4 regions of the Streptomyces sp. NPDC059852 genome follow, and region 1 is predicted to be linked to each of the others. Evidence: riboswitches for the same ligand, from Rfam matches in the RefSeq annotation. Region 1 holds a riboswitch; each other region holds the start of a gene.

The links. Region 1 has a riboswitch for cyclic di-AMP ahead of ACFV46_RS32570 (M23 family metallopeptidase). Riboswitches for the same ligand answer to the same signal wherever they lie in the genome.
Region 2: another riboswitch for cyclic di-AMP. It lies ahead of ACFV46_RS04755 (transglycosylase family protein); the one in region 1 lies ahead of ACFV46_RS32570 (M23 family metallopeptidase).
Region 3: another riboswitch for cyclic di-AMP. It lies ahead of ACFV46_RS03815 (transglycosylase SLT domain-containing protein); the one in region 1 lies ahead of ACFV46_RS32570 (M23 family metallopeptidase).
Region 4: another riboswitch for cyclic di-AMP. It lies ahead of ACFV46_RS08520 (C40 family peptidase); the one in region 1 lies ahead of ACFV46_RS32570 (M23 family metallopeptidase).

The regions. Positions count from the first base shown of each region.
Region 1 is NZ_JBHWJK010000041.1:24,357-31,794, reverse strand. It holds gene ACFV46_RS32585 (DNA topoisomerase IV subunit A) at 1-1,344, opposite strand, end outside; gene ACFV46_RS32580 (pitrilysin family protein) at 1,861-3,204, shown strand; gene ACFV46_RS32575 (pitrilysin family protein) at 3,201-4,589, shown strand; cyclic di-AMP (ydaO/yuaA leader) riboswitch at 4,791-4,954, shown strand; gene ACFV46_RS32570 (M23 family metallopeptidase) at 4,967-5,752, shown strand; gene ACFV46_RS32565 (GntR family transcriptional regulator) at 5,959-6,654, shown strand; gene ACFV46_RS32560 (HPr family phosphocarrier protein) at 6,846-7,127, opposite strand; gene ACFV46_RS32555 (GNAT family N-acetyltransferase) at 7,294-7,438, shown strand, end outside.
Region 2 is NZ_JBHWJK010000003.1:88,282-95,719, forward strand. It holds gene eno (phosphopyruvate hydratase) at 1-873, opposite strand, end outside; gene ACFV46_RS04755 (transglycosylase family protein) at 1,096-1,773, opposite strand; cyclic di-AMP (ydaO/yuaA leader) riboswitch at 1,778-1,971, opposite strand; gene ACFV46_RS04760 (transglycosylase family protein) at 2,181-3,179, opposite strand; gene ACFV46_RS04765 (cytochrome P450) at 3,323-4,627, opposite strand; gene ACFV46_RS04770 (nucleoside triphosphate pyrophosphohydrolase) at 4,647-5,624, opposite strand; gene ACFV46_RS04775 (SurA N-terminal domain-containing protein) at 5,683-6,321, opposite strand; gene ACFV46_RS04780 (protein kinase) at 6,479-7,438, opposite strand, start outside.
Region 3 is NZ_JBHWJK010000002.1:305,796-313,233, reverse strand. It holds gene recQ (DNA helicase RecQ) at 1-957, shown strand, start outside; gene ACFV46_RS03830 (M56 family metallopeptidase) at 980-1,918, opposite strand; gene fahA (fumarylacetoacetase) at 2,100-3,320, opposite strand; gene ACFV46_RS03820 (HAD family hydrolase) at 3,655-4,485, shown strand; gene ACFV46_RS03815 (transglycosylase SLT domain-containing protein) at 4,503-5,243, opposite strand; cyclic di-AMP (ydaO/yuaA leader) riboswitch at 5,251-5,424, opposite strand; gene ACFV46_RS03810 (polyprenyl synthetase family protein) at 6,152-7,162, shown strand.
Region 4 is NZ_JBHWJK010000005.1:117,219-124,656, reverse strand. It holds gene ACFV46_RS08540 (FAD-binding oxidoreductase) at 1-1,244, shown strand, start outside; gene ACFV46_RS08535 (MFS transporter) at 1,479-2,957, shown strand; gene tgmA (putative ATP-grasp-modified RiPP) at 3,108-3,299, shown strand; gene tgmB (ATP-grasp ribosomal peptide maturase) at 3,315-4,274, shown strand; gene ACFV46_RS08520 (C40 family peptidase) at 4,377-5,981, opposite strand; cyclic di-AMP (ydaO/yuaA leader) riboswitch at 5,990-6,160, opposite strand; gene paaA (1,2-phenylacetyl-CoA epoxidase subunit PaaA) at 6,429-7,406, shown strand; gene paaB (1,2-phenylacetyl-CoA epoxidase subunit PaaB) at 7,403-7,438, shown strand, end outside.

The DNA of each region.
Region 1 (7,438 bases):
GTCGAACTTGGTGAGCCGGCGCAGCGGCGTGTCGAGGATGTACTGCGTCTGCACGTCGGACAGCGAGAAGCGCTCCATCAGGCGCTCCTTGGCCTGCGCGCCGTTCTCGCTGGAGCGGATCAGGCGGATGACCTCGTCGATGTCGATGAGCGCCGTGAGCAGGCCCTCGACCAGGTGCAGCCGGTCCCGCCGCTTGCCGCGCCGGAACTCGCTGCGGCGCCGTACGACCTCGAAGCGGTGGTCGAGGTAGACCTCCAGCAGCTCCTTCAGGCCCAGGGTGAGGGGCTGCCCGTCGACCAGCGCGACGTTGTTGATGCCGAAGGACTCCTCCATGGGCGTCAGCTTGTACAGCTGCTCCAGGACCGCCTCCGGCACGAAGCCGTTCTTGATCTCGATGACCAGCCGCAGCCCGTGCTCGCGGTCGGTGAGGTCCTTGACGTCCGCGATGCCCTGGAGCTTCTTCGAGCCGACCAGGTCCTTGATCTTCGCGATGACCTTCTCCGGGCCCACCGCGAAGGGCAGCTCGGTGACGACGAGGCCCTTGCGGCGGGCGGTGACCGTCTCGATCTCGACCGTCGCGCGGATCTTGAAGGTGCCGCGGCCGGTCGCGTAGGCGTCCCGGATGCCGGAGAGGCCGACGATCCGGCCGCCGGTCGGCAGGTCGGGGCCGGGGACGTGCTTCATCAGCGTGTCCAGATCCGCGTTGGGGTGGCGGATCAGGTGCCGAGCGGCCGCGATGACCTCGGAGAGGTTGTGCGGCGGCATGTTCGTCGCCATGCCGACGGCGATGCCGGACGCGCCGTTGACCAGCAGGTTCGGGAAGGCGGCCGGCAGGGCGACCGGCTCCTGCTCCTGGCCGTCGTAGTTCGGGGCGAAGTCGACCGTGTCCTCGTCGATCGACTCCGTCATCAGGCTCGTCGCCTGCGCCTGCCGGCACTCGGTGTACCGCATGGCGGCCGGCGGGTCGTCGTTGCCCAGGGAGCCGAAGTTGCCGTGGCCGTCCACCAGCGGCACGCGCATCGAGAAGGGCTGTGCCATGCGCACCAGCGCGTCGTAGATCGACGCGTCGCCGTGCGGGTGCAGCTTGCCCATGACCTCGCCGACGACACGGGCGCACTTCACATAGCCGCGGTCGGGGCGCAGGCCCATCTCGTTCATCTGGTACACGATCCGGCGGTGCACCGGCTTCAGGCCGTCACGGGCGTCCGGCAGGGCACGCGAGTAGATGACCGAGTAGGCGTACTCGAGGAAGGAGCCCTGCATCTCGTCGACGACGTCGATGTCGAGGATCCGCTCCTCGAACGAGTCGTCGGGCGGCGGGGTCTTCGTGCTGCGGCGGGCCATCGCTGCCGGCTCCTTCTGTGTGCTGTGGCGCAAGCGTGTGACGGGTCTGACGCGGACCATTGTGGACCGCGGCACTGACAACCACCGACCAGGACCCGATGTTGGGCTCCCGCCCGGCGAGGTGAAGTGTCGCCGACGCCGGTCTTCTCCCGCGACCGCGGTGGCGCGAAGGACACCGGCCGGCCCGCTCGGGACCGCGCACGGCGCCGGCGGCAAGCCGGTGCCGCGCGACCGTTCACCCTCAGGGGTGATCGACGGGAAGCATGCCAGGTCGAGCCGCCGGGCGGCGGCCCGGGTCCCGGACCGCCCGGCCGCGCCGCGACCGCCCCGTCAGGCCGGGAGAACAGGCCCTCAGGGGCCGGGCGGGCGCCGCCGGAGGCCGCGGCCGGGGCCGGACCGGCACGGCGTCCTCACCGGGAACTTCGCCGAGCCTCCGGACGCTGCATACAGTGGCAGGAGCTGAGCAGGATCCGCTCGACACAACGCAGCGCACGCGACCGGAAGGACATCTCGCCCATGGGTCACACGGCCACACCGGAGGCACAATCCGGCGGCCTCACCGCGACCGAGCACCGCCTGGCCAACGGCCTGCGCGTGGTGCTCTCCGAGGACCACCTCACGCCGGTCGCCGCGGTCTGCCTCTGGTACGACGTCGGCTCCCGCCACGAGGTCAAGGGCCGTACCGGACTCGCCCACCTCTTCGAGCACCTGATGTTCCAGGGGTCGAACAGCGTGAAGGGCACGGGCCACTTCGAACTCGTCCAGGGCGCGGGCGGCTCACCGAACGGCACCACCAGCTTCGAGCGCACCAACTACTTCGAGACCATGCCCGCCCACCAGCTGGAGCTCGCGCTCTGGCTGGAGGCCGACCGCATGGGCAGCCTCCTGGTGGCGCTCGACGAGGAGGGCCTGGAGAACCAGCGCGACGTCGTGAAGAACGAGCGGCGCCAGCGCTACGACAACGTCCCGTACGGCACCGCCTTCGAGCGCCTGACCGCGATGTCGTACCCCGACGGGCACCCCTACCACCACACGCCGATCGGCTCCATGGCCGACCTCGACGCGGCGAGCCTGGAGGACGCGCGCGCGTTCTTCCGCACCTACTACGCGCCGAACAACGCCGTGCTGTCCATCGTCGGCGACATCGACCCGGAGCAGACGCTGGCCTGGGTCGAGAAGTACTTCGGCTCCATCCCGTCCCACGACGGCAAGCAGCCCCCGCGTGACGGCTCGCTGCCCGACGTCATCGGCGAGGAGCTGCGCGAGGTCGTCGAGGAGAACGTCCCCGCGCGCGCGATGATGGCCGCCTACCGTCTGCCGAGCGACGGCACGCGCGAGTGCGACGCGGCCGACCTGGCGCTGACGGTCCTCGGCGGCGGCGAATCTTCCCGTCTCTACAACCGCCTCGTGCGGCGCGACCGTACGGCCGTGGCGGCCGGCTTCGGCCTGCTGCGCCTGGCCGGCGCGCCCTCCCTGGGCTGGCTGGACGTGAAGACCTCCGGTGACGTCGAGGTGCCCGTCATCGAGGCGGCCGTCGACGAGGAGCTCGCCCGCTTCGCCGCGGAGGGCCCCACCGCCGAGGAGATGGAGCGCGCGCAGGCCCAGCTGGAGCGCGAGTGGCTGGACCGGCTCGGCACCTGCGCGGGCCGCGCGGACGAACTGTGCCGGTACGCCGTCCTGTTCGGCGACCCGCAGCTCGCCTTCACCGCCGTCCAGCGCGTGCTCGACGTCACCGCCGAGGAGGTGCAGGCGGTCGCCCAGGCCCGGCTGCGCCCCGACAACCGCGCGGTGCTCGTGTACGAGCCGACCGCCGCCGAGGCCGACGAGACCACCGACGAGAACGAGGAGTCGGCGCAGTGACCGAGCTCGCCAGTATGGAGTTCCACCCGCAGCCCCAGGCCGGCGCGCCCCGGCCCTGGGCGTTCCCGGCCCCCGAGCGCGGCACGCTGGACAACGGCCTGACGGTGCTGCGCTGCCACCGCCCCGGCCAGCAGGTCGTCGCCGTCGAGGTCCTCCTCGACACCCCGCTCGACGCCGAGCCCAAGGGCCTCGACGGCATCGCCACGATCATGGCGCGCGCCCTGTCCGAGGGCACCGACAAGCACACCGCCGAGGAGTACGCCGCCGAGCTGGAGCGCTGCGGTGCCACCCTGGACGCCTACGCCGACCACCCCGGCGTCCGCGTCAGCCTGGAGGTGCCGGTCTCCCGGCTGCCTAAGGCGCTGGACCTGCTCGCCGACGCGCTCAGGGCCCCGCTGTTCGCCGACGCCGAGGTGGAGCGCCTGGTGCGCAACCGCCTGGACGAGATCCCGCACGAGCTGGCGAACCCCTCGCGGCGGGCCGCCAAGGAGCTGGCCCGGCAGCTGTTCCCGGCGTCCTCGCGCATGTCCCGCCCGCGCCAGGGCACCGAGGAGACCGTCGCCGGCATCGACTCCGCGGCCGTACGCGCCTTCTTCGAGCGGCATGTGCGCCCCGCGACCTCCACGGTCGTGGTCGTCGGCGATCTCACCGGCGTCGACCTCGACGCCCTGCTCGGCGACAGCCTGGGCGCCTGGACCGGTTCGCAGGCCGAGCCCCGCCCCGTCCCGCCGGTCACGGCGGACGACACCGGCCGGGTCGTCATCGTGGACCGCCCCGGAGCCGTGCAGACGCAGCTGCTGATCGGCCGGGTCGGCCCCGACCGGCACGACCGCGTGTGGCCGGCGCAGGTCCTCGGCACGTACTGCCTCGGCGGCACGCTCACCTCCCGTCTGGACAAGGTCCTGCGCGAGGAGAAGGGCTACACGTACGGCGTGCGGGCGTTCGGTCAGGTCCTGCGCTCCGCGCCGGACGGCACCGGCGCCTCGATGCTCGCCATCACGGGCTCCGTCGACACGCCCAACACCGGCCCCGCGCTGGACGACCTGTGGACCGTCCTGCGCGGGATCGCCGCCGACGGACTCACCGACGCCGAGCGGGACTTCGCCGTGCAGAACCTCGTCGGGGTGGCGCCGCTGAAGTACGAGACGGCCGCCGCCGTGGCGAGCACGCTGGCCGACCAGGTCGAGCAGCACCTCCCCGACGACTTCCAGGCGACGCTGTACCAGCAGCTCGCCGCCACCGGCACCGTCGAGGCCACCGCCGCGGTCGTGAGCGCCTTCCCGGCGGACCGTCTCGTCACGGTCCTCGTCGGCGACGCCTCGGCGATCCGGGAGCCCGTCGAGGCCCTCGGCATCGGCGAAGTCACCGTCGTGACGGCCGACTAGAGCACCGGCCGGCCCTGCGCGCGCGGGAGCCCTGGTGACGGCAACGTCACCAGGGCTCCCTTATGCCCGAATTGGGGCGGAGGTTGCCTGTCTGCCCTGTGGGATGCGCTACAAAAGCCGCGTTCCGTTTGGGAATTGAACACTGTCCCGCTTAGCGTCATCCGGGCTGTTCGTCAGGCAGTGCGCCGCGCCCGCGGCACCGGACAGTCATCGCCGAGTCCCCGCATGGCGCGAGCCAGGGGAGCCGGGGACCCATCGCAGTCCCTGGGGTGAATCGGACGCCCGCGCAGCCGCGAGGGGGTCCGTAGGAGACCTTCCTGCTCCGAACCCGTCAGCTAACCCGGTAGGCGAGAGGGAAGGAAAGGACCAGCCACCACATGGCGTTCAGTTGCGCCACGGGGAAGAACCGCCCCTCCGGGAAGCACCGCAAGCCCGGCCGGTTCGAGCGCACCACGGCCCGTGCGGCCGGTGTCGCCGCCCTCACCGCCACCGGCGTCGTGGGCACCCTCGCCGCCCCCGCGCTGGCCGCCGAGCCCGCAGCGGAGCAGACCGGCCTCATCCCGGTCGTCGCCGTCGAGGACTCCATCGCCACCCAGATCGACGCGCAGGCCGCCGCCCAGGAGCGGGCCGCCGCCGAGGCCGCGGCCCTCGAGCAGGCCGCCCGGGAGGCCGCGCGCCACAAGGCCGCCGAGAAGGCCAAGCAGGAGCGGGAGGCCAAGGAGCGCGCCGCGCGGGAGGCTGAGCGCAAGCGCCTGCTGTCCTACGTCGCCCCGATCGCCGGGTCGTACGTGTCCACCTCCTACCAGTCGGGCGGTGGTCTCTGGTCCTCCGGCAGCCACACCGGCATCGACTTCCACGCCGCCAGCGGCACCTCGGTCCACGCGGTCGGCGCCGGCACCGTCGTCGAGGCCGGCTGGGGCGGGGCCTACGGCAACAACGTCGTGATCAAGATGAACGACGGCACCTACACCCAGTACGGGCACCTGTCGTCGATCGGCGTCTCGGTGGGCCAGGCGGTCACCCCCGGTCAGCAGATCGGCCTGTCCGGCGCCACCGGCAACGTCACCGGACCGCATCTGCACTTCGAGGCGCGCACCACCGCCGAGTACGGCTCCGACATCGACCCGGTGGCCTACCTCCGCTCGCACGGCGTCGACCTCTGAGACCTCCGGCTGAGACCTCCGGCGTCTTCGTCCGCCTTACCGCGGCCCCGGCTTCCGAGCCGGGGCTTTCGGTCTTTCTGGACAACGACTGTCCAAAAAATATCCATGGATTCCGGCCCGCCGTCGGAAATTCACGCTTCTTGCCATAGAGTCGCTGAACACACGTCATTCGTCGACGTTTCACGGGCATTAAGGCGGAGGTCGGCATGCGTATTCCGGCGCACTCGGTGTGCACCGCGATCCGGGACGACATCGTCGCCGGTGTCCTGGAGCGCGGCGGCCGGCTCACGGAGGAAGTCCTCGCCCGCCGGTACGGCGTCTCCCGTGTCCCCGTGCGCGAGGCGCTGCGCACCCTGGAGGCGGAGGGCTTCGTCGTGACCCGCCGGCACGCGGGCGCGTGCGTGGCCGAGCCCACCGAGCAGGAGGCGGCCGACGTCCTGGAGATGCGCACGCTGCTGGAGCCGCTCGGCGCCGCCCGGGCCGCCCAGCGACGCACCGAGGCCCATCTGAAGGTGCTGCGCGGCCTGGTCAGGCTGGGTCAGGAGCGGGCCAGGCGGGGCAACAGCGAGGATCTGCGCTCGCTGGGCGGCTGGTTCCACGAGACGCTGGCCCAGGCGTCCGGCAGTACCGCCCTGACCTCGACGCTGACCCAGCTGCGCCACAAGATCGCCTGGATGTACGCCGTGGAGGCGTCCGCCGACCCCGTGGAGTCCTGGGCGGAGCACGGCGCGATCGTGGACGCGGTGGCGCGCGGCGACGGCGAACGCGCCCGCGCGCTCACCGCCCTGCACACCGAGCACGGGCTCTCCGCGCACCGGCTGCGCTTCGGCTCCCGGGGCGACCGCGCGGAGCGTGTGAGGAATTCGCAACATGCCGTAAACATGCCGAGCCTGCGGAATTAACACAGGCACCGTATACAAAGAAGAGCAATTTTGGGGCAGTGAATTCACGCTGCCCTTTTCCGGCTGTCCGGGGTAATCCAGGTGCCGACGCCGTGAAATTCCACGCGAGCCCGGCCGGGAAAGGCGAAGCCGCGCCCGCCGGAAAGGCGGACGCGGCTTAAGGTGCCGTGCGGGAGACTCGCCCGGGCCGCTCAGACCGTCTCGGGCAGTTCCTCGAGGCCCTCGGCGACGAGCTTGGCCAGACGGTCGAGGGCGGCGTCCGCACCCTCGGCGTCGGAGGCCAGGACGATCTCCTCGCCGCCCTGGGCGCCCAGGCCCAGGACCGCCAGCATCGAGGCCGCGTTGACGGGGTTGCCGTCGGCCTTGGCGATGGTCACCGGGACGCCTGTGGCCGTGGCGGCCCGGACGAAGATGGAGGCGGGGCGGGCGTGGAGACCCTCGGCCCAGCCGACGTTGACGCGGCGCTCAGCCATGTGTTGCTGCCCTTCGGTGTTCAGGGTTGTCTAGACCAGTTTCACACATCGGGGGCGCCCGGCGGAACGGCCCGGGCGCCCCTGCCTCGACGACCGCCGCACCCCGCGGGACGTCGGGAACAGCCTGCCTCGCGCCGGTGTCGTACGCGAGCCGTAACCTGGCCCCATGCAGAGCGCCTCGGACCGGCACGTGTACCCCGCCCACTGGGAAGCCGACGTGGTGCTGCGCGACGGCGGCACCGCGCGCATCCGGCCCATCACCGTCGACGACGCCGAGCGCCTGGTCAGCTTCTACGAGCAGGTGTCGGACG
Region 2 (7,438 bases), on a different contig from region 1:
CCAGTCGTCCTCGAACAGCGGGTCCTCGATGGAGACGAGCGGGTACGCGTCGACGAGCTCCGCGTAGTACTCGGTCATCTCGGCCGCCGAGCGGTCCTTGCCCTCGAAGGTGTAGACGCCGTCCTTGTAGAACTCGGAGGCGGCCACGTCGAGGGCGAGGGCGATCTGCTCGCCGGGGGTGTAGCCGGCTTCCTTGATGGCCTCGAGGATGAGGTCGAGGGCCTCGCGGTTGGAGCCGAGGTTCGGGGCGAAGCCGCCCTCGTCGCCGAGGCCGGTGGCCAGGCCCTTGCCCTTCAGAACCTTCTTCAGGGTGTGGTAGACCTCGGCGCCCCAGCGCAGCGCCTCGGAGAAGGACTCCGCGCCGATCGGGGCGATCATGAACTCCTGGATGTCCACGTTGGAGTCGGCGTGCGAGCCGCCGTTCAGGATGTTCATCATCGGCACCGGCAGCAGGTGCGCGTTCGGGCCGCCCAGGTAGCGGAAGAGCGGCAGGTCGCTGGCCTCGGAGGCGGCGTGGGCGACGGCGAGCGAGACGCCGAGGATGGCGTTGGCGCCGAGGGAGCCCTTGTTGTCGGTGGCGTCCAGGTCGAACATGGCCTGGTCGATCAGACGCTGCTCGGTGGCGTCGTAGCCGACGAGCTCCGGGCCGATCTGCTCGATGACGGCGAGGACGGCCTTCTCGACGCCCTTGCCGAGGTAACGGTTGGTGTCACCGTCGCGCAGCTCGATGGCCTCGAAGGCGCCGGTGGAAGCGCCGGACGGGACGGCGGCACGACCCGTGCTGCCGTCGTCGAGGCCGACCTCGACCTCGACCGTGGGATTGCCTCGGGAGTCCAGGATTTCCCGGGCTACGACGACGTCGATGGACGGCACGAGCATCTCCTTCGTGATGTGAAGCCTGTACGCAGCCCGCGGTGGGTGCTGCGAGACGAGCCTAACCGGCTCCGGGGCCTCGGCCGGCGGTCCACCGCTCTGTGGACAGAACCGAGAGCGAATTGTTTCCGAACGGAACAAAAAGCGGGCGCCTACACCACACAGAACCCCGCCCCGGCGCGTACGGGGGAACACGCGCCGGGGCGGGGAGTCTGCGGGGTCCTACTTCAGGTGGAGCTGCTGACCCGGGTAGATCAGGTCGGCGTCCTGGACGATGTCCTTGTTCAGCTTGAAGAGCTTCTCCCAGCCGCCCTTGACGTCGTGGTCCGCGGCGATCGTGCTGAGGGTGTCGCCCTTGACGACCTTGTACTCGCCGTCGCCCTTCTTGACCTTCTTGCCGGTCGGGGTGGTGACGGTCTTGGTGCTCTTCTCGGCGGCCGGACGCTCGGCGGAGCGGGAGGCCGGCTTCTCCTCGGTGGAGCGGGTGCTCTGCTCGCCACCGGTGGCGGAGGAGCCGTTGTAGGCCGCGCCGGACAGGCCGGTGCCGCAGTTCGGCCAGGCACCCTTGCCCTGGCTCGCGAGGACCTTCTCGGCTATCGCGATCTGCTGGGCCTTGGTGGCCTGGTCGGCGGTGGAGGCGTACTGCGTGCCGCCGTAGGCCGCCCAGGTCGAGGCGGAGAACTGCAGGCCGCCGTAGTAGCCGTTGCCGGTGTTGATCGACCAGTTGCCGCCGGACTCGCACTGGGCGACGGCGTCCCACTCGGAGGCGGTGGCGGCCGAGGCGCTGCCGGAGGCCATCAGCGGGCCGGCGACGGCGGCGGCGCCGGTGACGCCGACGACGGCGATGGCGCGGGCGGCCTTGGACGGACGGCGGTGCTTGCCCTTGCTGGAGAACAGCATGGAGAGATCCCCTCACCGACGCCTACGAGGTGAGCTGTCGGGTTCGGGCCGGTTGAGTTGCCCGGTCGCGCAACGCTGGTGCGTGCTGCGCGACTTCACCCCAAGCCGGTTCCGGCCGTCCTCGCCCCGGAGGGCCTCGACTTCCGGACCCGGCGCTTACCTTGGGTCCCCCGCTCCTGCCTACGGCGCTTGACGCGACGACTGTTCCCGTACGGCCGCCGGCAGGATTCGGCGTGACGGCTGTCGGGGCTCGCTCTGGTGGCGAGCGGTCACGACCGTAGACACGCCGCTCGGGGATTTTCAAAGACGATCAAGGCTTCTGAGATCTATCTCTCAGTCCATTCAAAACGGACATTCACCATGAAAGCAGGGCGCGAACTGCCGCTTCCTTTGGCCCCGTTCGGCCGTTATTCGGTGGGGACGTCCAGCGTCTGACCGGGGGCGATGCTGTTCGCGTCGGCACCGATGGCCGCCTTGTTCGCCTCGTACAGCGCGCGCCATCCGCCGTCGACGTCAAGGGAGTCGGCGATGGAGGCCAGCGTGTCGCCCTCGCGGACCCGGTAGGAGGCGTGGCGGCCGGAGGAGCCGGCGGTGGCGTCCTCGGTGCCGGACTCCTCGGCGCTCGCGCCGCGGTGACGTCCGGAACCGGCCGGTGCGTCCTCGATCGCGGCGGTGTCGACGAGGCTCCAGGAGCCTACGCTCTGCACGGAGTTGTCCTGATTGTCGCTCTTGGCCTTCTCCACGGGGGAGCTGTCCGGCGACTCCGGGGCCGTCGCCCCGCCCGTCTTGCCGGCCTTCTCGGACGCATCGGACTTATCAGCCGCAGAGGATGAAGAAGGGGAGGAAGTGGAGCTGTCGGGCGTTTCGGACGAGTCGTCCGGTGACGCGCTCGGCGTGCCCGACGCGTCGCCGGAGGCGGCCGAATCGCCGGAGGAGTCGGAGGATCCGGATGAATCGAGCAAGCCGGACGAGCCGGACACCTCGCTCGGGGAGTCCTCCCCGACCCCGGTGTCGAGGTCGATGGCCCCCGACTTCTTGGTGAGCCCGTGGAGCACCGCACAGGTGCCCCAGGGGCTCGTGCCGCGCTCCGCGAGGATGTCCTGCGCCACGGCGATCTGCTGGGAACGGCTCGCCAGATCCGGGCTGGCGGCGTAGTCGAGACCGCCGAACCTCTCCCAGTCCGTCTGGGTCAACTGGAGCCCGCCGTAGTGCCCGTTGCCCGTGTCGGCGCTCCAGGAGCCGCCGCTCTCGCAGTCGGCGACCTTGTCCCACACGCTGCCGTCCGCCGCGCTCGCGCCCGAGGCGCCGAGGAGCGGGATGGCGATGGCGGAGCCGGTCACTCCGGCAGCGACAAGAAGAGCCGGAGCCTGACGGGGGCGACGGTGACGACCGTTCCCGGAGAGCATGCGGGGACCTTTCGCGAGACAGCGGTGACCAAGGCGCACGGAACCCGCGTGCCTTCGTTGATGGGTGAACGTATAGGCAGACGATCACTTGTCACAAGTTAATGCCGCGCAGATCACGTGAAGATCACAGAGGTGAGCGCGTGTCACGTTTGCGGAGCGGAACGGTTGCCTCCGACCGGGGTGAACTCCACCGGCAGGGTGCGCAGGCCCCGCATGATGAGCCCGCCGCGCCACCTCAACTCGGCCGGGTCGGCGGCCAGTCGCAGGTCCGGGAGCCGGGTGAGCAGGGTGGCCAGGGCCGTCTGCCCCTCCAGCCTGGCCAGCGGGGCGCCGAGGCAGTAGTGGATGCCGTGGCCGTAGCCGAGGTGCTGGTTGTCGCGCCGGCCGAGGTCGAGGACGTCGGGGTCGGCGAACCGCTCCGGGTCACGGTCGGCGGCGGCGAGGACGACGAGCACCGGGTCACCCGCGGCGATGTCCTGTCCGCCGATGGTCAGCGGCTCGGTGGCGAACCGCCAGGTGGCGAGCTCCACCGGCCCGTCGTAGCGCAGCAGTTCCTCGACGCCGGTCTCCAGCAGGGCGGTGTCGTGGGCGGCCAGGGAGTCCTGGAGCCGGGCACGCTGGCCGGGGTGGGTGAGCAGGGCGTAGGTGCCGTTCCCGATGAGGTTGACGGTGGTCTCGAAGCCGGCGAACAGCAGGATGAAGGCCATGGCGGCGGCCTCGTTCTCGGTGAGGTGCTCGCCGTGGTCGGAGGCCCGGATGAGACCGGAGATGAGGTCCTCGTCCGGGGTGGGCGCGCCGGGCAGGGCTTCGCGCTTGCGGTGGATGAGTTCGGCCAGATAGCCGCGCATCTTCTTCACGGACCGGGCCACCCCGCCGCGGGGCCCGCCCTGGTGCCGGATCATCATGCCCGCCCAGTCCCGGAAGTCGTCCTGGTCCTCGCGGGGGACGCCGAGCAGGTCGCAGATGGCGTGGATGGGCAGCGGGAAGGCGAACTCGTGGATGAGGTCGGCCTCCCCCTTCCCGGCGAACCCGTCGATCAGCTGGTCGGTCAGCTCCTGCACGCGGGGCGCGAACGCGGCGACGCGGCGCGGGGTGAACGCCTTGCTGACCAGCCGCCGCAGCCGGGTGTGGTCCGGCGGGTCGATGTTCAGCAGATGCGTCATCAGCTCGGCCTTGCGCTCTCCGGGGATGCCGGTGCGGCCCTTGGCGTGGGCCGGTTCGGCGTGATGGGCCGGGTTCTTGGAGAGCCGGTTGTCGGCGAGCGTCTGCTTGGCGTCGGCGTACCGGGTGACCAGCCAGGCCTCCACCCCGCTGGGCAGCCGGGTCCGGTGCACGGGCGCGTGCTCCCGCAGCCAGGCGTACGCGGGGTACGGGTCGCTGGCGAACTCCCAGGTGAACAGCTCGGGAGCGCCGGGGGCGGGCGCGGGGCGGTGGGGCTGGTCGGTCACGCCCCCGACCGTATCTGCCCTAGGCGGACACGCCCTCCGCGGCCCGGACCGCGTCCCGGTAGGCGCGGGCGGCGACCCGCAGGGCGGCCTCCGGGTCGACGCCGGCCTCCGCGGCCCGCACGGCCGTGGCGAGCAGGTCGTACCCGACGCCCTCCCCCGTCGGCAGCGGGACGTCCAGGCCGGCCGTGCGGACCCGGGACGCCAGCTTCGCCGCGAGGGCGAGGCCCGGCTGGCCGAGCGGGATGCCGTCGGTCACCGACTCCCGCCGCTTCTCCTCGGCCTTCGTCCGCAGCCAGTGCTCACGGACCTCCTCGGGAGTCGTCGCGGTCGCGTCGCCGAAGACATGGGGATGGCGGTGGATGAGCTTGGCCACGATGCCGCCGGCGACGTCGTCGACGGAGAAGGGCGCGTCGGGGTGCTCCTCGGCGATCCGGGCGTGGAAGACGACCTGGAGCAGGACGTCGCCCAGTTCCTCGCGCAGCTCGTCGCGGTCGCCGTCCTCGATCGCCTCGACCAGTTCGTACGCCTCCTCGATGCCGTACTTGGCCAGGCCCTCGTGGGTCTGCCGGGAGGACCAGGGGCACTCGGCGCGGATGCGGTCCATGACCTGGACGAGGTCGAGGAGGCGGGCGCCGGGCAGGTCGTAGGAGGCGGGCAGCAGCTCCAGCTCGGGCATCCGCACCCGGCCGGTGCCGGCGAGACGGGCCAGGCCGTCGGTGAGCGCGGGCTCGCCCTCGCCGGTGGCGACGACCACGGCGGTCCGGCCGCCGGAGCACGCCTCGACCAGCTGCTCGGCGGTCGGGGCGGCCTCGTCGACCGTGATCCCGGCCTCGCGCAGATACGGCAGCTGCGGGTGCGCGCCGTCCGCGCACAGCACCCGGTCGGTCGCGCGCAGCGCCTGCCAGGCCGGCCAGGACAGCAGGCCGGGGGCGACGCGGTGGCTGGTGGTGAGCAGGACGATACGGCCGGGGGCGGCTTCGGGACTGGTTGCGTTCACGCTCCGAACGTAACCCACGCCCCGGGTGCGGCCCTTCGGCCGTCCCCGGACCGGCCGGCTACGCGGGCTGCTGGGGCGCGGTGACCTCGCGCAGCCAGGGGGCCTTGGCGTCCGTGCGGGCGCTCTGGCGGGCGTCCCAGGTGCCGTAGCGGGGGTTGAGGTCGATGTCGAGCTTCTTGGAGGCCGCGGCCAGCGCGTCCCAGAAGGCGGGCTTGCCGGTGTCGGTGCCGAGCGCGGTGGCGAGCTTCTGGGCCTCCAGCTGGAGGCGGAGGTTGTCGTCGAGACGCTGCGGCGGGACGCCGTACTGCTGGAGCCAGGACGTCTCGAGCGCCTTCGCGCCGCCGACCTGCTTCTCCAGGCCGTCCCGCATCTCCTGGACCTCCTTGCGGGTGACGCTCACCCCGCGGTCGAGGGCGGCCCGGTGCAGCACCCGGTCGAGGACCATGGTGTGCAGCACGTCGCGCGGGAGGGTGCCGGACTTGGCGACGACCTGGGCGTAGGCGGCCTCGTCGGGGACGGCCGCGCGCTGGGCGTCGCGTACCTCGCTCACCCGGTTCTCCAGCTGGGCGACGGTGATCCGCTGGTCTCCGACGACGGCGGCCGCGCCCGGATGCGCGTCGCTTCCGCACGCGGTGAGCAGGGGTGCCGCGGCGAGCGCGGCGGAGAGCAGGAGCGCGGTACGACGGCGGCGGTGCAAGGAGACCTCCCGAGGGGCGCTTGTGCGACGGTGCACAAAGTCTTGCGATGATCGATGGTAGGCAGTGGGCAGGCTCTGGCCAACCCATGGGACCAACGATTCACCAGGACTTCCGGCACCGACGCGCCCGCCGGACGGGGCCATGCGGGGCGGATCGTCAGCCGCGCACCTGGCCCAGCCACTGCAGGGTGCGGCGGACCTCCGCGGCGAGGGGATGGGCGGGGCCGTGCAGCCGCTCGACGTCCATCAGGAGCCGCGCCAGGGTGTCGTGGGCGGCGGGCCGGTCCCCGAGGGCGAGCAGGAGGTGCCCGATGCGGCGGCGCACGTCGTGGGCGAGCACGGGGTCGCCGGAGACGTACTGGTTCTCGTAGTACGGCAGCAGCGCGCGGTACTCGGCGAGGGCTGCGGCCGGTTCGCCGAGCTGCTCCAGGCACTGGGCGACGTCGTAGCGGAAGCGCAGGGACTGCGGGTCGGCCTGGCCGGCCTCGGAGGCCCGTTCGTCGGCGAGGCGGCGCAGCTCGGGCAGGGCGCGCCGGTACTGGCCGTCGTCCATGAGCGTGGCCGCGTACTGCTTGCGCAGGGTGCGCACGACCGGTGAGTGGGTGCCGTGCTGTTCGGCCGCGACGGGCAGGATCGCGCCGAGGATGTCGACGGCCTGGGTGATCCGGCCCTCGCCGAGGAGCCGCTTGACCTCGTCGACGGCGCGGGCCACGTCGGCCTTCTCGTCGGCGGGCGGTGCCGGGGCGGCGGGCGCGGGCTGGGGCGCGGGGGTGCGGGCGCGGTCCGGCCACGGCGCGTGGGGGCGCAGGAAGGGGCGGGTGGGGTCGAGGGGTTCCCCGCTGGGCGTGCCGCGCGCGGGCAGCAGCGTCTCCAGGGCCTCGTAGACCTCCTGGGCGGAGGCCGGGCGGTGCTGGGGGTCCTTGGCGAGCAGGCGCAGGACCAGCGCCTCCAGGGCCTCGGGGACCTCGGGGCGGGTCTGGCGCACCGGCTTCGGCGGCTCGTACAGGTGCCGGTGCAGCACGCCGAGCGCGGTCGAGCCGGAGAACGGCACGTCCCCGCTGAGCAGTTCGTGCATCAGGACGCCGAGCGCGTACAGGTCGGTGTACGGGCCGACGGC
Region 3 (7,438 bases), on a different contig from region 1:
TACGGCCTCAACGACGTCATCCAGCAGCGCAAGATGATCCAGCTCGGCGAGGGGGACGAGGCGTTCCGGCGCCGTGCGGGCGCGCATCTGGACTCGATGCTGGCCCTGTGCGAGACGGTCCAGTGCCGGCGCGCCCAGCTGCTCGCCTACTTCGGCCAGGACCCCGAGGCGGGCGCCTGCGGCAACTGCGACACCTGCCTGACACCGCCCGAGACCTGGGACGGCACCGTGGCCGCGCAGAAGGTGCTGTCGACGGTCGTCCGGCTGCAGCGGGAGCGGGGGCAGAAGTTCGGCGCGCTGCAGATCGTCGACATCCTGCTGGGCCGGCGCACCGCCAAGGTCATCCAGTTCGACCACGACCAGCTCTCCGTGTTCGGCATCGGCGAGGAGCTGACCGAGGGCGAGTGGCGGGGCGTCATCCGGCAGCTGCTGGCGCAGGGCCTGCTCGCCGTCGAGGGGGAGTACGGCACGCTGGTGCTGACCGAGGACAGCGGCTCGGTGCTGCGGCGGGAGCGGGAGGTGCCGCTGCGCAAGGAGCCCAAGCGGCCGGCGTCCTCGCGGTCGGCGTCCGGATCCGGCCGCGGCGAGCGCAAGGCGAAGGCCGCCGTCGCCGAGCTGCCGCAGGAACTGGTCCCGGCCTTCGAGGCCCTGCGCGCCTGGCGGGCCGAGCAGGCCCGGGAGCAGGGCGTCCCGGCCTACGTCATCTTCCACGACGCCACGCTCCGCGAGATCGCCACGGTGTGGCCCACGTCGGTGGCCGAGCTGGGCGGGATCAGCGGCGTCGGCGAGAAGAAGCGGGCGACGTACGGCGAAGGGGTGGTCGAGGTCCTGGCCGGCCTGACCGCACCGGCACCCGGGTCCATCCCGCAGCCCACCTCGCAGCCGGCCTCGCAGTCCGCTCCGGACGCCCCCGACGACTGGCCGATGGAGGAGCCGGAGCCCGACGGCTGGGAGTGAGGGCGGCCCCCGGCCCTAGGCCCTAGGAGAGCGTCAGGAGTCCCGGCGCGAAGGTGATCAGCAGGGGGACCAGCGGGACCAGCGCCGCCAGGGTCGTGGTGAGGGCGCGGTCGCGGCGGCCCAGGCGCGGGGGCGGCTGGAGAAGGCGGTCGACACGCTCGCCCAGCAGCCGGTGGGTGGAGGCGCAGGACAGCACGCCCCGGTGCTGGTTGAGCTCGATCAGGGCCAGGGCCGTCGTCAGATGGCCGCAGCGGCGGGAGGCCGTGTCGTCGGCGGCCAGTTCGACCAGGCGGTGGGTCTGGTCGCAGAAGTGGGCGAACAGCGGGACACGGGGGAAGCCGGTGGCGAGCGCGGTGGACAGGTGCAGCAGCCAGTCGTGGTGGGCGCGGGCGTGGCCCCGCTCATGGGTGAGGACGGCGTCGAGCTGGTGGTCGGTGAGGCGGTGCAGGGCACCGGTCGTGACGATCAGCTGCGGCGGACTGCCCGGCATCCACCAGGCGTCCGGGTACTCGTCCTCGAGGACCAGCAGCGGGCCGCGCGTGGAGCCGAGGCCGGCCGGCAGATCGGGGGCGCGCTCGCGCAGCTGGGCCCGCGCACGGCCGCGCCGCCTGCGCGCCTCGGCCAGCTCCCGCCCGAGCATCGCGGTCGTCCAGGCCGCCCCGCAGGCCAGGAGGAGGGTGAGGAGCGCGGCCCAGGCCGGGGCGGCGGAGAGGTCGTACGCCTCCGTCACGGACGGCGGCGCCGGGGCGAACAGCTGGGCGCGGGCGGTGCCGAAGACGGCGGCGGTGCCCAGCGCGAGCGCCGTCAGGCAGCACAGCAGCACGGTGGCGACGAGGCACTGCCACACCCACAGCGCGACCACGGGGTCCCGTTCCGGCCAGGCGGCCCGGGTCAGGACGCGCGGGACGGGGATGGCGGCCGTCAGGCCGACGATGCTCAGCAGGAGCAGGCAGACGGTCATGCCAGGGGCTCCGGATCCTGGTCAGGGACAGCGCGCGGACGTCGGTGCGGGGCGGTGGGCCGCGGGAATCCCGAGGGGTGCGCTTCCCACCGCCAGCCAGTATGACGGTGCGGCCCGCGGGAGTCAGCGGGAAAGAGCCGACGGATCCACGGGCGTGCCCCGCCCACCCGGCGGTCGCGCCTCAGCCGGCCACGATCCGTCCGGTGACCTCGCCGAGGCCCACCCGTACCCCGCCCGGGCCGGGCGCCCACGCGGACAGGGTGACGACATCGCCGTCCTCCAGGAACGTGCGCTTGCCGTCGGGGAGTTCGAGCGGGTCGCGGCCGTTCCAGGTCAGCTCCAGGAGGGAGCCGCGCTCACGCTCGGTGGGGCCGCTGACCGTGCCGGAGCCGTACAGGTCGCCGGTGCGCAGGGAGGCACCGTTCACCGTCATGTGGGCGAGCTGCTGGGCGGCCGTCCAGTACATGGTGGAGAAGGGCGGCTCGGAGACGACGTGGCCGTTGATCGCCACGGAGATACGCAGGTCGTAGCCGCCGGGTTCGGTCTCGTCGCCGGAGTCGTCGAGGTATGGCAGCAGCGGGTGCGTGCGCTCGGGCGGCGCCGTCCTGGCCTCGTCCAGGGCGTCCAGCGGGGTGATCCAGGCCGACACCGACGTGGCGAAGGACTTGCCGAGGAAGGGGCCGAGGGGGACGTACTCCCACGCCTGGATGTCACGCGCCGACCAGTCGTTGAGCAGGCACAGGCCGAACACGTGCTCCCGGAAGTCGCCCAGTGGGACGGGCGCGCCCATCGCGGACGGCGTGCCCACCACGAAGCCGACCTCGGCCTCGATGTCCAGGCGGACGGACGGCCCGAAGACGGGGGCCGGGTCGGTGGGCGCCTTGCGCTGGCCCGAGGGCCGTACGACGTCCGTGCCGGAGACGACGACCGTGCCGGAGCGGCCGTGGTAGCCGATCGGCAGGTGCTTCCAGTTGGGGGTGAGGGAGTCCTCGGCGTTGGGGCGGAAGATCTGGCCGACGTTCCGCGCGTGGTTCTCGGAGGCGTAGAAGTCGACGTAGTCCGCGACGTCGAACGGAAGGTGCAGCGTCACGGAGGAGAGCGGGTGGAACAGCTCCGCGATGGCCTCCTGGTGCGCCGGCACCGTGACCCAGGCGGTCAGCGCCCGCCGTACGTCGGACCAGGTGGTGCGGCCCGCGGCGAGCAGCGCGTTCAGCGACTCCTGGGCGAGCAGCGGGGCGTACGGCGAGCCGAGCGCCTGGGCCGCCCTGCCCGCGTCGAGGACGTGGTCGCCGAGCCGGACGCCCACCCGGCGCGCGGAGTCCGGGCCCGGGAGGGAGAAGACGCCGTACGGAAGGTTGTGCGCGCCGAAGGGGTCGCCCTCGGGGAGATCGAAGGGGGGCATGGGGTACTGCCTCACTCTCATACGCTCCGTAAGCCATGTGGTCGGGCCCACGTTACGGGTGAGGTGGCGGTCTTGGGCAGGGTGAATCCTCCGGGCAGGCGATCGGCTTCCCCCCAGGTCGCCGCGGTCGGCCGTCCTCTTCACCGGGCGACGGGCCCCAACTCGGCGTCCGTACCGCCCTCGAAGATCTCGTAGGGGCGAAACCGCCATAAACGGGCGCGAGTTGTGCGGGCTCGGACACAAGTGGGACCGGAACCGGTGTCAACTCATGTGAACAGAGCAGCCGTCCGGTTCAGGTCGAGTCGAGGGGGCTTCCTGTCCGTATTCTCTGATCATGGCCGCACCGATCGCATATTCACTCATCGCCACTGACCTGGACGGGACCCTCCTGCGAGGTGACGACACGCTCTCCGACCGGTCGCTCGCGGCACTCGCGCAGGCGGCGGTGGCCGGTGCCCAGCACCTCGTGGTGACGGGACGGCCGGCACCCCGGGTGCGGCCCCTCCTGGACGTCATGGGCAGCAGGGGACTGGCGGTGTGCGGACAGGGCGCGCAGCTGTACGACGCCGGGCGGGACCGGCTGCTGTGGTCCATCACCCTGGAGCGGGACCTGGCGGAGACCGCCCTCGGCAAGATCGAGGCCGAGGTGGGGCAGGTGTACGCGGCGGTCGACCAGGACGGTGCCGACGGGCTCACGCTCATCGAACCGGGCTATCTGATGCCCCACCCGACCCTGCCGGCCGTGCGGGTGCGGCACCGCGACGACCTGTGGTGCGAGCCGATCAGCAAGGTGCTGCTGCGCCATCCGACGCTGTCGGACGACGAGTTGGCGGCGACGGCCCGCGCGGTGGTGGGCTCGCTGGCGACGGTCACCATGTCGGGGCCGGGGACCGTCGAACTCCAGCCATGCGGCGTCACGAAGGCGACGGGCCTCGCGCTCGCCGCCGAGCATCTCGGCCTGGGTCCCCACGAGACCATCGCCTTCGGGGACATGCCCAACGACATCCCCATGTTCGACTGGGCGGCGCACGGTGTGGCGATGGCCAACGCACACCCCGAACTCAAGGCGGTGGCGGACGAGATCACCTTGTCCAACGAGGACGACGGCATCGCCGTCGTCCTCGAGGGACTGTTCGCCCGCAGCCTGGCCCAGTTCCGCTATTGATGGGTGCTGCAGAAGGCTCAGTAGGGGCCGTTCACGTTGTCGATCGAGCCGTAGCGCGCGGCCGCGTAGTTGCAGGCGGCCGTGATGTTGGCGACCGGGTCGAACGGGTCGTACGCGGTGCCCGGCACGTGGTAGGTCGCGAAGGTCGGGTCGATGACCTGGAGGAGACCCTTGGACGGGGTGCCCGCCACGGCGTTGGAGTCCCAGTTGTTGATGGCGGCCGGGTTGCCCGACGACTCGCGCATGATGTTGCGGTGGATGCCCTCGTAGGAACCGGGGATCCCCTTCTGCGCCATGATGTCGAGCGCCTCGCGGATCCAGCCGTCGAGGTTGTCGGCGTACGTCTTCACGGAGGCCTGGGTGGCCTGGGCGACGGCGGACTTCTTGACGGGCGCGGACGCCGTGTTCGTCTCGGCCTTGGCCGGCGCGGCCTTCTTCGCGGACCGGACCTTCAGGTCGACGCCCGGGTGGATCAGCCGGGGGTTGTCGCCGATGGCCGCGCGGTTGTCCTTGTAGAGCTGTCGCCAGCCGCCCTGGGCGTCGTAGCGGTCGGCGATCCCGTACAGGGTGTCGCCCTTCTTGGTGGTGTAGCTGACGGAGCCGACCTTGGCCACGGTGGGGGCCTTGCCGGGCTCGGCGGCGCTCGCGGTGGTCGCGGCCAGCAGGGGGAGCGCGAGAGCGGCGGTACCGGTACCGGCGGCGATGACGCGCCGGGTGAACGGGCTGGTACGGGTGCGACGGTGCTTGCCTCGGGACATGGCGCTGTTCGTTCCTCTCCGGCGCCTGCGAGGTGAGCTGTCGGGTTCGGGCGGGAGATGCCCGGTCACACCGTCGTTCGACGACGTGACTTCACCCCTAGCCGTTCCGGCGCGCCATCGAGGCGTGCGGTACGGCGACTTACCTGGGTCCCCCGCTCCTGCCGTGCGGTGCGTTGCGTAGGTGGATGACTCGGGCGGCGGCAGGATTCGGCGTCCGCCCGACAGAGCGGGAACGTATGCGAGAGCACATGTCTGGAACAAGTGCCGCAATCACCTGACGTGCTAATTGACCATGGTCTGAGGCGTATGGGGCGCTTGATCCTTTGCGGTTGCCAATTCTCAACTCGCTTTTCTGGCAAGGGGACGAAGGCTTCCCGTGGGGGAGGTGCCGACGGGTGGCCGCGTGACCCAACTCACGGCGATCACAACAACGGCAAATCGGGCAATGGCTCCAACTCCCCTGTTATTGCCTGGCCGTGGAGGGCTCACTGTCAAGGTGTCCATCTGTCCCCTTGGGTCCGGAGAGTCCGTTTTATGGGGCAGGAACCCCGCCCTTCGTGCCGTTCGTTGAGGGGGCGTGGAGGCGTCCGGAGGGCGGGTCGGGGTAGGCGGAGGCGGGGGGCGTACAGGCTTGCGGGCCGGCCCCCGCAGGGTCGAACCGGATTTCGATTCGCGGAGGGATGGAGAGCGGTCGGCTACTCACAGTGACGTACCGATAAATCGATGAATGTCCATCCTCATCGGGTGATCAAAAAACATACCGACCGTGGACCGATGTCGGCCGTGGTGGACGGGTGGGCGGCATCGGTGATCGAAACGTGACCGGATACGCTGACTTGAGTGATGGCAGCGACCTATCGACAAACCGTGTAACCAGCCGAAAGACACCAGCAGACAGGAGACCCCTCGTGACCGTCGTCGGGCCGTTCGGGCTGAGCGTGCGGGACCAGGCTCTGGAAGCCGATGTCCAGGCCGGATTGGCGGCTGTCGAGGAGGGACTGCTCGAAGCCACCAAGAGTGAGGTCCCCTTCATCACCGGGGCCGCCCAGCACCTGGTGCGGGCGGGTGGGAAGCGCTTCCGGCCGCTGCTGGTGATGCTCGCCGCGCGCTTCGGGGACCCGTACGCCCCGGGGATCGTGCCGTCGGCCGTGGTGGTGGAGCTGACCCACCTGGCGACGCTGTACCACGACGACGTGATGGACGAGGCCGAGGTCCGGCGCGGGGTCGACAGCGCGAACACCCGCTGGGGGAACTCCGTCGCGGTCCTCACCGGCGACTTCCTCTTCGCGCGCGCCTCGCACATCCTGGCCGACCTCGGGCCCGAGGCGGTCCGGGTGCAGGCCGAGGCGTTCGAGCGGCTGGTCACGGGCCAGATCCTGGAGACGGCCGGACCGCAGGACGGCCGGGACCCCGTGGAGCACTACCTCGACGTGCTGAGCGGGAAGACCGGGTCGCTGGTGGCGGTCTCCTGCCGCTTCGGGGCGATGATGTCGGGCGCCGACGAGACCGTGGTCGACGTGCTCACCCAGTACGGGGAGCGGCTCGGCGTGGCCTTCCAGCTGGCGGACGACGTCCTGGACATCGCGAGCGACTCCCACGAGTCCGGGAAGACGCCCGGCACCGATCTGCGCGAGGGCATCCCGACCCTGCCCGTGCTGCGCCTGCGGGAGCGCGCGGAGCGGCTGGGGCTGCCGGAGGACATCGCCCTGTGCGAGCTGCTGGCCTCCGACCTGAGCGACGACGCCCGGCTCGCGGAGGCGCTGGCCGCCCTGCGGGAGCACCCGGCGCTGGAGCAGGCCCGGCGGGACACCGTCCGCTACGCGGAGGATGCGCGCGCCGCGCTGGCGCCCCTGCCGGAGAACGACGCGAAGGCCGCCCTGATGGAGCTGTGCGACGCCGTGGTGCACCGCGCCGGCTGAGACGCCCCCAAGGCCGCCGCGGCCGCCGTTCCCCCCACCCCACCCCTCGACCCCTACGGGTCGGGGGGACGTCCACCCCTCCGGCGTCATACCGCAGGTGTACGCGGAGTTGGCTCCGCAGGCTGACGAAACTCCCTGACCGATTTGGTCAGATGGACATCACGGAAAACACCACTCCTCACCGATTCGGGTGAGAATGGCGGCTCAGGGGTGGACCTTGGCGGGTCAGGGGACTCGCGGGCGACAGACGAACGGACGGCCGCCGCCGACGACGGA
Region 4 (7,438 bases), on a different contig from region 1:
TCGCCGACGTCCGTACGGCGATCGGCTTCGCGCGGGACAACGGAGTGGAACTGGCGGTGCGCGGCGGCGGGCACAGCGGACCCGGCCTGTGCCTGGTGGACGACGCGCTCGTCCTGGACCTGTCGACGATGCGTGGGGTCCGCGTCGACCCCGGCTCGATGACCGCGCAGGTGTCCGGCGGAGCCCAGATCGGGGACCTCGACCACGCGGCCCACACGTTCGGCCTCGGCGTGCCGGCCGGCATCGTCTCGATGACCGGCGTGGGCGGCCTGACGCTGGGCGGCGGGCACGGGCACCTGACCCGCAAGTACGGCCTGACGATCGACAGCCTCACGTCCGCCGACGTCGTGCTCGCCGACGGCACCTTCGTCACCGCCTCCGAGGAGGAGCACCCGGACCTCTTCTGGGCACTGCGGGGCGGCGGCGGGAACTTCGGCGTGGTGACGTCGTTCACCTTCCGCACGCACCCGGTGGGCACCGTCGGCGTCGGCGTGACGGTGTGGCCGGTCGACCGCACACCCGAAGTGCTGCGCTGGTACCGGGACTTCCTGCCCGCCGCGCCCGCGGACCTCAACGGGTTCTTCACCCTGTTCAGCATCCCGCCCGGCCCTCCGTTCCCCGAGACGATCCACGGACAGAAGATGTGCGGCGTCGTCTGGTGCTACACGGGCGATGCCGAGGGCGACCGATTGGAGCGGATGCTGGCCCCGGTGAACGACCCCGCCCCGCCCGCCTTCCACTTCACCGCCCCCATGCCCTACCCGGCCCTCCAGGGCATGTTCGACGAGCTGATCCCGAAGGGCTACCAGTGGTACTGGCGCGGCGACTTCTTCGACACGATCAGCGACTCCGCCATCGACGTGCACCACAAGTACGGGGAGAACCTCCCCACTCCGCTGTCCCTGATGCACCTGTATCCCGTGGACGCCGCCGCCCACCAGCCCGGCGCCGACGACACGGCCTGGGCGTACCGGGACGCCATGTGGTCCGCGGTGATCGCGGGCGTCGACCCCGACCCCGCCAACGCCGGGGTGATCCGCGACTGGTCGGTCGCCTACCAGAGCGATCTGCACCCGTACTCGATGGGCGGCTCGTACATCAACTTCATCGGTGAGGGCGAGAGCACGGACCGCGTCCGGACGACATACCGCGGGCACTACGACCGGCTCAGCGCCGTCAAGCGCACCTACGACCCGGACAACTTCTTCCACGCCAACCAGAACATCCCCCCGGCGACCGCCTGACCCCGCCCGATCGCTGCCCGCGCCGCGCCGAACGGGCCTGATCCGCCCGGCCCGTGATCGACTGGAGGGCCGTACGGCACCGGCGTACGGTCGAATGGTGGCGGGCAGCCAGTCCGATTCCGACCCGGCCCCCGAACCCCCGCCCACAGCGATGCGATGAGCCATTCGGAGCCGACACCCCAAGCGCGGACCACTCCTCAGGACACGAAGGGGAACGAGGGCCGCGGCAACGGCATGGCACTGTTCGTGATCGCCTCGTGTCAGCTGATGGTGGTGCTCGACATCACCATCGTGAACATCGCCCTCCCGGACATCCAGCGATCGCTGGACTTCTCGACGACGAGCCTGTCCTGGGTGGTCAACGCCTACACCCTCACCTTCGGCGGACTCCTCCTCCTCGGCGGCAGGATGGGCGACATCCTGGGCCGGCGGCGGGTGTTCGTCTTCGGTGTGCTCCTCTTCGTGCTGGCCTCCCTCCTCGGCGGGTTGTCCCAGAACGAGTGGCAACTGCTCAGCGCCCGCGCCCTCCAGGGTGTCGGCGGTGCCATCGCCTCCCCGACCTCACTGGCGCTGATCAGCACGACCTTCCCCGAAGGGCCGCAACGCAACAGGGCGTTCGGCGTCTTCGCGGCCGTCTCGGCGGGTGGCGGCGCCATCGGGCTGCTGGCAGGCGGCATCCTCGTGGAGTGGCTCAACTGGCGCTGGGTGCTGTTCGTCAACGTGCCCATCGGCCTGCTCATCGTGCTCGCCACACCCCGCTGGATCCGCGAGTCCGAGCGGCACGCCGGGCACTTCGACATCCTGGGCGCGATGACCTCCACCATCGGCATGGTGCTGCTCGTCTACGGCTTCATCCGTGCCGCGCAGGACGGCTGGCGGGACGCGCTCACGCTCGGCGCGTTCGGGGCGGCCGTCGTCTTCCTGCTGCTGTTCGTCCTGGTCGAGCAGCGTTCCAGACAGCCGATCACACCCCTGCACATGTTCGCCGACCGCAACCGCGCGGGCACCTACGGCATCATGCTGAGCCTCGCCGCCGCGATCTTCGGGATGTTCTTCTTCCTGACGCTGTTCGTGCAGAACGTGCTCGACTTCAGCCCGCTCCAGGCCGGGTTGGCCTTCCTGCCGGTGAGTGCCGTCATCGCGATCGGCGCCGGGCTCGCCTCCCAGCTCCTGCCCAAGTACGGTCCCAAACCGTTCATGGTGACCGGCGCGATCCTCGCCGCCGCCGGACTGGCCTGGCTGACCCTGACCGACGTGAACTCGACCTATCTGGGCAGCATCCTCGGGCCGATGCTCGTGTTCAGCCTCGGTATGGGCATGGAGTTCGTGTCCCTGACGCTGATGGCGCTGTCCAACGTGACGCCGGCGGAGACCGGGGCCGCCTCCGGGCTCCTCAACGCCACCCAGCAGGTCGGCGGCTCGCTGGGCCTGTCCATCCTGGTCACCATGTACGGGACGGCCAGCAACAACGAGGCCGACAAACAGATACCGGCCTTCCTGTCCCAGGCCACCCCGCTGGAGCGCCTGCGCTTCCAGCGCACCGGGCAGCTCCCGGCGCCGTTCGCCGACGAGATCCTCACCGCAGGGGTCTCCGCCGCCTTCGTCACGGCCGCGATCTTCACCGCGATCGCCGCGGTCATCGCCCTGATCGTGATCCAGGTGCGCCCCTCGGACCTCGAACGCCTCCAGGGCGGCGGCGTGCCCCCGGCATAGACCGCCCCGCGAAGGCCCTCAACAGGGCGTCCACATCTCCCCGTTGGATGTGACGACGTTCACCCCCATGTGGCAGCACGTAGTGAATGCATTACACAACAGGCGCGTAAGGGACGGTAGCGCAGGCATCACGCGACCGCGGAGGTTTCGATGCGACCTTTCACCCTGAACTACGCGTTCCCCAGAGGCGCCGCCCAGGCGCTGACGCCGTACCACTTCGACCCGGCCCGGCAGTTGAACATGCTGCCCGACGGGCGCCCGGCCGTCAGCGACCCGGACCTCCTGCTCGCCGCCGGCACGACGACGTCCACGGCCGGTTCCGCCACCCACTTCGACGACTGACGAACCGGCCGGCGCATGACGGTACTGATCCTCACGTCCGAGGAGGACGTGACCGCCGACATGGTGGTGAACGAACTGCACGCGACGGGGACGCCCGTGCTGCGGCTGGACCCCGCCGACCTGCCCGGCAAGGCCGTGCTGGCCGCGGACTACGCCCACGGTGACTTCGACGGGCATCTGTCGGTCAACGGGCACGTGCTGTCGATGGGGGGACTGCGCTCGATCTGGGTGCGCAGGCCCGGCGAGCCGGCCGCCCACGCGCCGGATCCGTCTCCCTGGCTGACCGCCGAGACCCGGCAGGCCCTGTACGGCATGCTGCACTCGGCCGCCGCCCGGTGGATGAACCATCCCCGCAACGCCGACCAGGCCCGGCTCAAGCCCTGGCAGCTGCGGCTCGGCCACCTCAGCGGATTCGCCGTGCCGCCCACGGTGTTCACGACGGCCCCGCGGCTGGCGCGGGCCTTCGTCGAGCAGCACAAGGAGGTCGTGGTGAAGTCGGCGTCCGGACCGCCGCCCGGTGAGCCGCCCCTGGCGCTGCCCACCACCCTGATCGGCCCCGACGCGGACTTCTCCGCCGTCGCGGCCGGGCCGGCCCTGCTTCAGCGGTACGTCCCCAAGCAGGCGGACATCCGGCTGACCTGCGTCGGCAGCAGGTTGTTCGCCGCGCGCAAGACCGCCGAGCCCGACCAGATCGACGGACGGTACGGCGACACCGGGCACCCCTGGGAGCCGGTCCCGGTGCCGGACCGCATCGGCAAGTCGGTGCACGAGTACGTCACGCTGGCCGGACTGGCGTACGCCGCCTTCGACTTCGCGGAGGACGAGGACGGCATCTGGTGGTTCCTGGAGTGCAACCAGGGGGGCCAGTTCGGCTTCGTCGAGCTGGAGACCGGGCAGCCGATCGCGGCCGCGATCGCCGACTGGCTGGCCCTGCAGCGCCGGCCCGACCGGCGCGGCCCGGAAGGCCGCCACTGACCTCTTCCACGACCGCCGAAGGCGTCCCCGACGGATCAGCCCCGCTCCGCCCCACCCGGTGGAGGCGGGGCGGTCGTCGTACGGCGCCGGGGTGACGCCGCCTCAGGCGGGGCGGATCGCGCTGTGGATCGCGGCCTCTCCGGCGTACTGGACGGACTCCTCGCGGATGACGGTGCCGGGGCCCGGGGCGTGGATCATCATGCCGTTGCCGGAGTAGATGCCGACGTGCCCCGCGTGGTACAGGACCAGGTCGCCGGGCTCCAGGTGGGTCAGGGCGACGCCCTGCCCGGCGGTGGCCTGCTCCTGGGCGGTACGGGGGAGCGCGATACCGGCGGCCTTCCAGGCGGCCTGGGTGAGTCCGGGGCCGTCGAAGGTGTTCGGTCCGGTCGTACCCCAGACACACGGCTTGCCGATCTGCGCCCGCGCGAACTCCAGCGCCCTCAGCGCCCGGCTGTCCTGCGGTGCCGGCATGGGCGCGGCAGGGGCCGGAGCGGCGGCGGGGTAGGCCCCGGTCGCGGCCGCCGCCGGGTAGCTCCCACTCTGCGTGACGGCCGGGAAGCCACCGGTCTGGTCGACCAGAGGGAAGCCGCCGGTCTGGTCGACCAGGGGGAAGCTCCCGGTCTGGTCGACCACGGGGAAGCTCCCGGTCTGGTCGACCATCGGGAAGCTGCCGGTCTGTGCGACGGCGGGAAAACTCCCTGTCTGGTCGACCATGGGGAAGCTCCCCGTCTGCCCGACGGCGGGGAAGCTCCCCGTCTGGACAGCCGGGGCGAACCCGGCGTCCGGCGCGGCGAACCCGGCGTCCGGCGCGGCGAGAGCCTGAGGGGCATTCAACTGCGCACCCGACACGAACGAGGCGTCCGCGGGAGCCGTCGTCCCCGGAGGAACCGTCGTCATGTCGGCAGGGCTCTGCGCCTCCAGGGCGTCCCACCGGCTCTGCGCCGCGGGCGGGAACGGCGCCGGGGCGGCCGCGGGGGCCTCCAGCGCCGGGGTGGTGCGCCCGGCGCGAGCGGTCAGCAGCTCGCGCGCCTGCGCCAGCTTGCGCTGGCTGCGCTCCTTGCCGGCGCGCAGCGTGGACCGCTGGTCCGCCTCCGGCTGCGCGGTGGCCGGGGCCGGCAGCGCGAGGGCGCCCCCGGACTCCAGGGCCGGCGTGGCAGCCGCGGGCAGCGCCGCGACAGGACCCGCGGTGAGCTCACCCACGGCCGCAGGGCGAGCGGTCCCGGCGGGCAACTCGGCGAGGGGCGCGCCCGATCCGGCGGGCAGCTCCAGGGCGGTGCGGCCGGATATCTCCCGTGCCCCGTCACCGCCCGACGGGCGTGCGGACCGGGCCGGGGCGGACCGCTCCGGTGCCCGGTCCTTCGGCAGCACGGCCGGAACCGTCGGGCCCAGCTTGGACCGGGCGACGTCGAACCACTGCCGGGCCACCTCGTCGAGCGCGGCCGAGCCCCGGCCGCCGTCACGCCCCGAGGCCGCCGGGGCGCCCGCACGATTGCGCGGTCCCGTCGACGAGGCGCGGGTGGCGTTGAAGGTCCCGGTGTCGGTCTCGGCCCGGTCGTACAGCGAGCTGACCCGCCGGCTGACCTCCTCGCGGCTCGGTCCCTCGTCCGCCTGGGCGGCACCGGCCGACTGGCCGAGGAGGGCCACCGAGGTGAGGGCTGCTGCCGAGGCGAGCGCGGAGTTGCGCATACCGGTGCGTTCCGGCGCCATGGGCGACGTGCTCCTTCCGTACTCCGCCTACCGAGTTAGCTGACGGGTTCGGGCGTTCGCGTCGGAAGGTGTGCCCTACGACCCGGCCCGTCACGGCCTCAGGTCGATTCACCCCATGGTTCGGTTGGGTCCCCGGCTCCGCGGCCCCGCAGGGCACGCCGACTCGGCGGAGGGCGCTCGTCCCGGCGGGGTTCGCCGGAGTTCAACGCGCGTCCTGAGCCAGTAACTTAGCCAACTTGTGTGCCTGCAGTGAAGATTGACGTGTGAAATGTCCGATACGTTTTTGTGACCTTCGACGCTGCCGGTCGCGGTGAGGCCGCACTGCGGCACGGCGCGCCCGCGCGACCACGGACGGTAGCCGCGCGGGCGCCCCGCAAAGGTCTTGCTCCGCTCGACGAAACACGCCACACTGGTACCGAACGAATGGTCGGTTGGGAAGCGGGAGCGATGACGACCTCACACTCCACCGAGGCGCCCCCACAAGGGCCGCTTGAGGGGCACTTCGACGCGACGATCGCGCGCGACCAGCGCATCGAGCCGCGGGACTGGATGCCGGACGGCTACCGCAACACACTGATCCGGCAGATCGCGCAGCACGCCCACTCCGAGATCATCGGCATGCAGCCGGAGGGGGAGTGGATCACCAAGGCGCCCTCGCTGCGCCGCAAGGCGATCCTCTTCGCGAAGGTGCAGGACGAGGCCGGTCACGGCCTGTACCTGTACTCGGCCGCCGAGACCCTGGGCGCCGACCGCGCCGATCTGACCGACCGGCTCATCGAGGGCCGCCAGAAGTACTCCTCGATCTTCAACTACCCCACGATGAGCTTCGCCGACGTCGGCGTGATCGGCTGGTTCGTGGACGGCGCCGCGATCTGCAACCAGGTGCCGCTGTGCCGCAGCTCCTACGGGCCGTACGCGCGCGCGATGGTGCGGATCTGCAAGGAGGAGTCGTTCCACCAGCGGCAGGGCTACGAGCTGCTGATGACGATGATGCGTGGCACCGAGGCCCAGCGGGAGATGGTCCAGGACGCCGTGAACCGCTGGTGGTGGCCCTCCCTGATGATGTTCGGCCCGCCCGACGACTCCTCGCCCAACTCCGCCCGCTCGATGGCCTGGAAGATCAAGCGGCACAGCAACGACGAGCTGCGCCAGCGCTTCGTCGACATGACGGTCCCGCAGGCCGAGAAGCTCGGCGTCACCCTGCCCGACCCCGAGCTGCGCTGGAACGCCGAGCGCGGCCGTCACGACTTCGGCACGCCCGACTGGGACGAGCTGATGCGGGTCATCAAGGGGGACGGCCCGTGCAACGCACAGCGGATGGAACGACGCAGGAGCGCCCATGAAGAGGGCGCCTGGGTGCGGGAGGCGGCCACCGCCCACGCGGCCAAGCAGGCCGCCCGCGCGGAGAAGGGAGCGGTGGCATGAGCACCGGAAAGCAGGACTGGCCGCTGTACGAG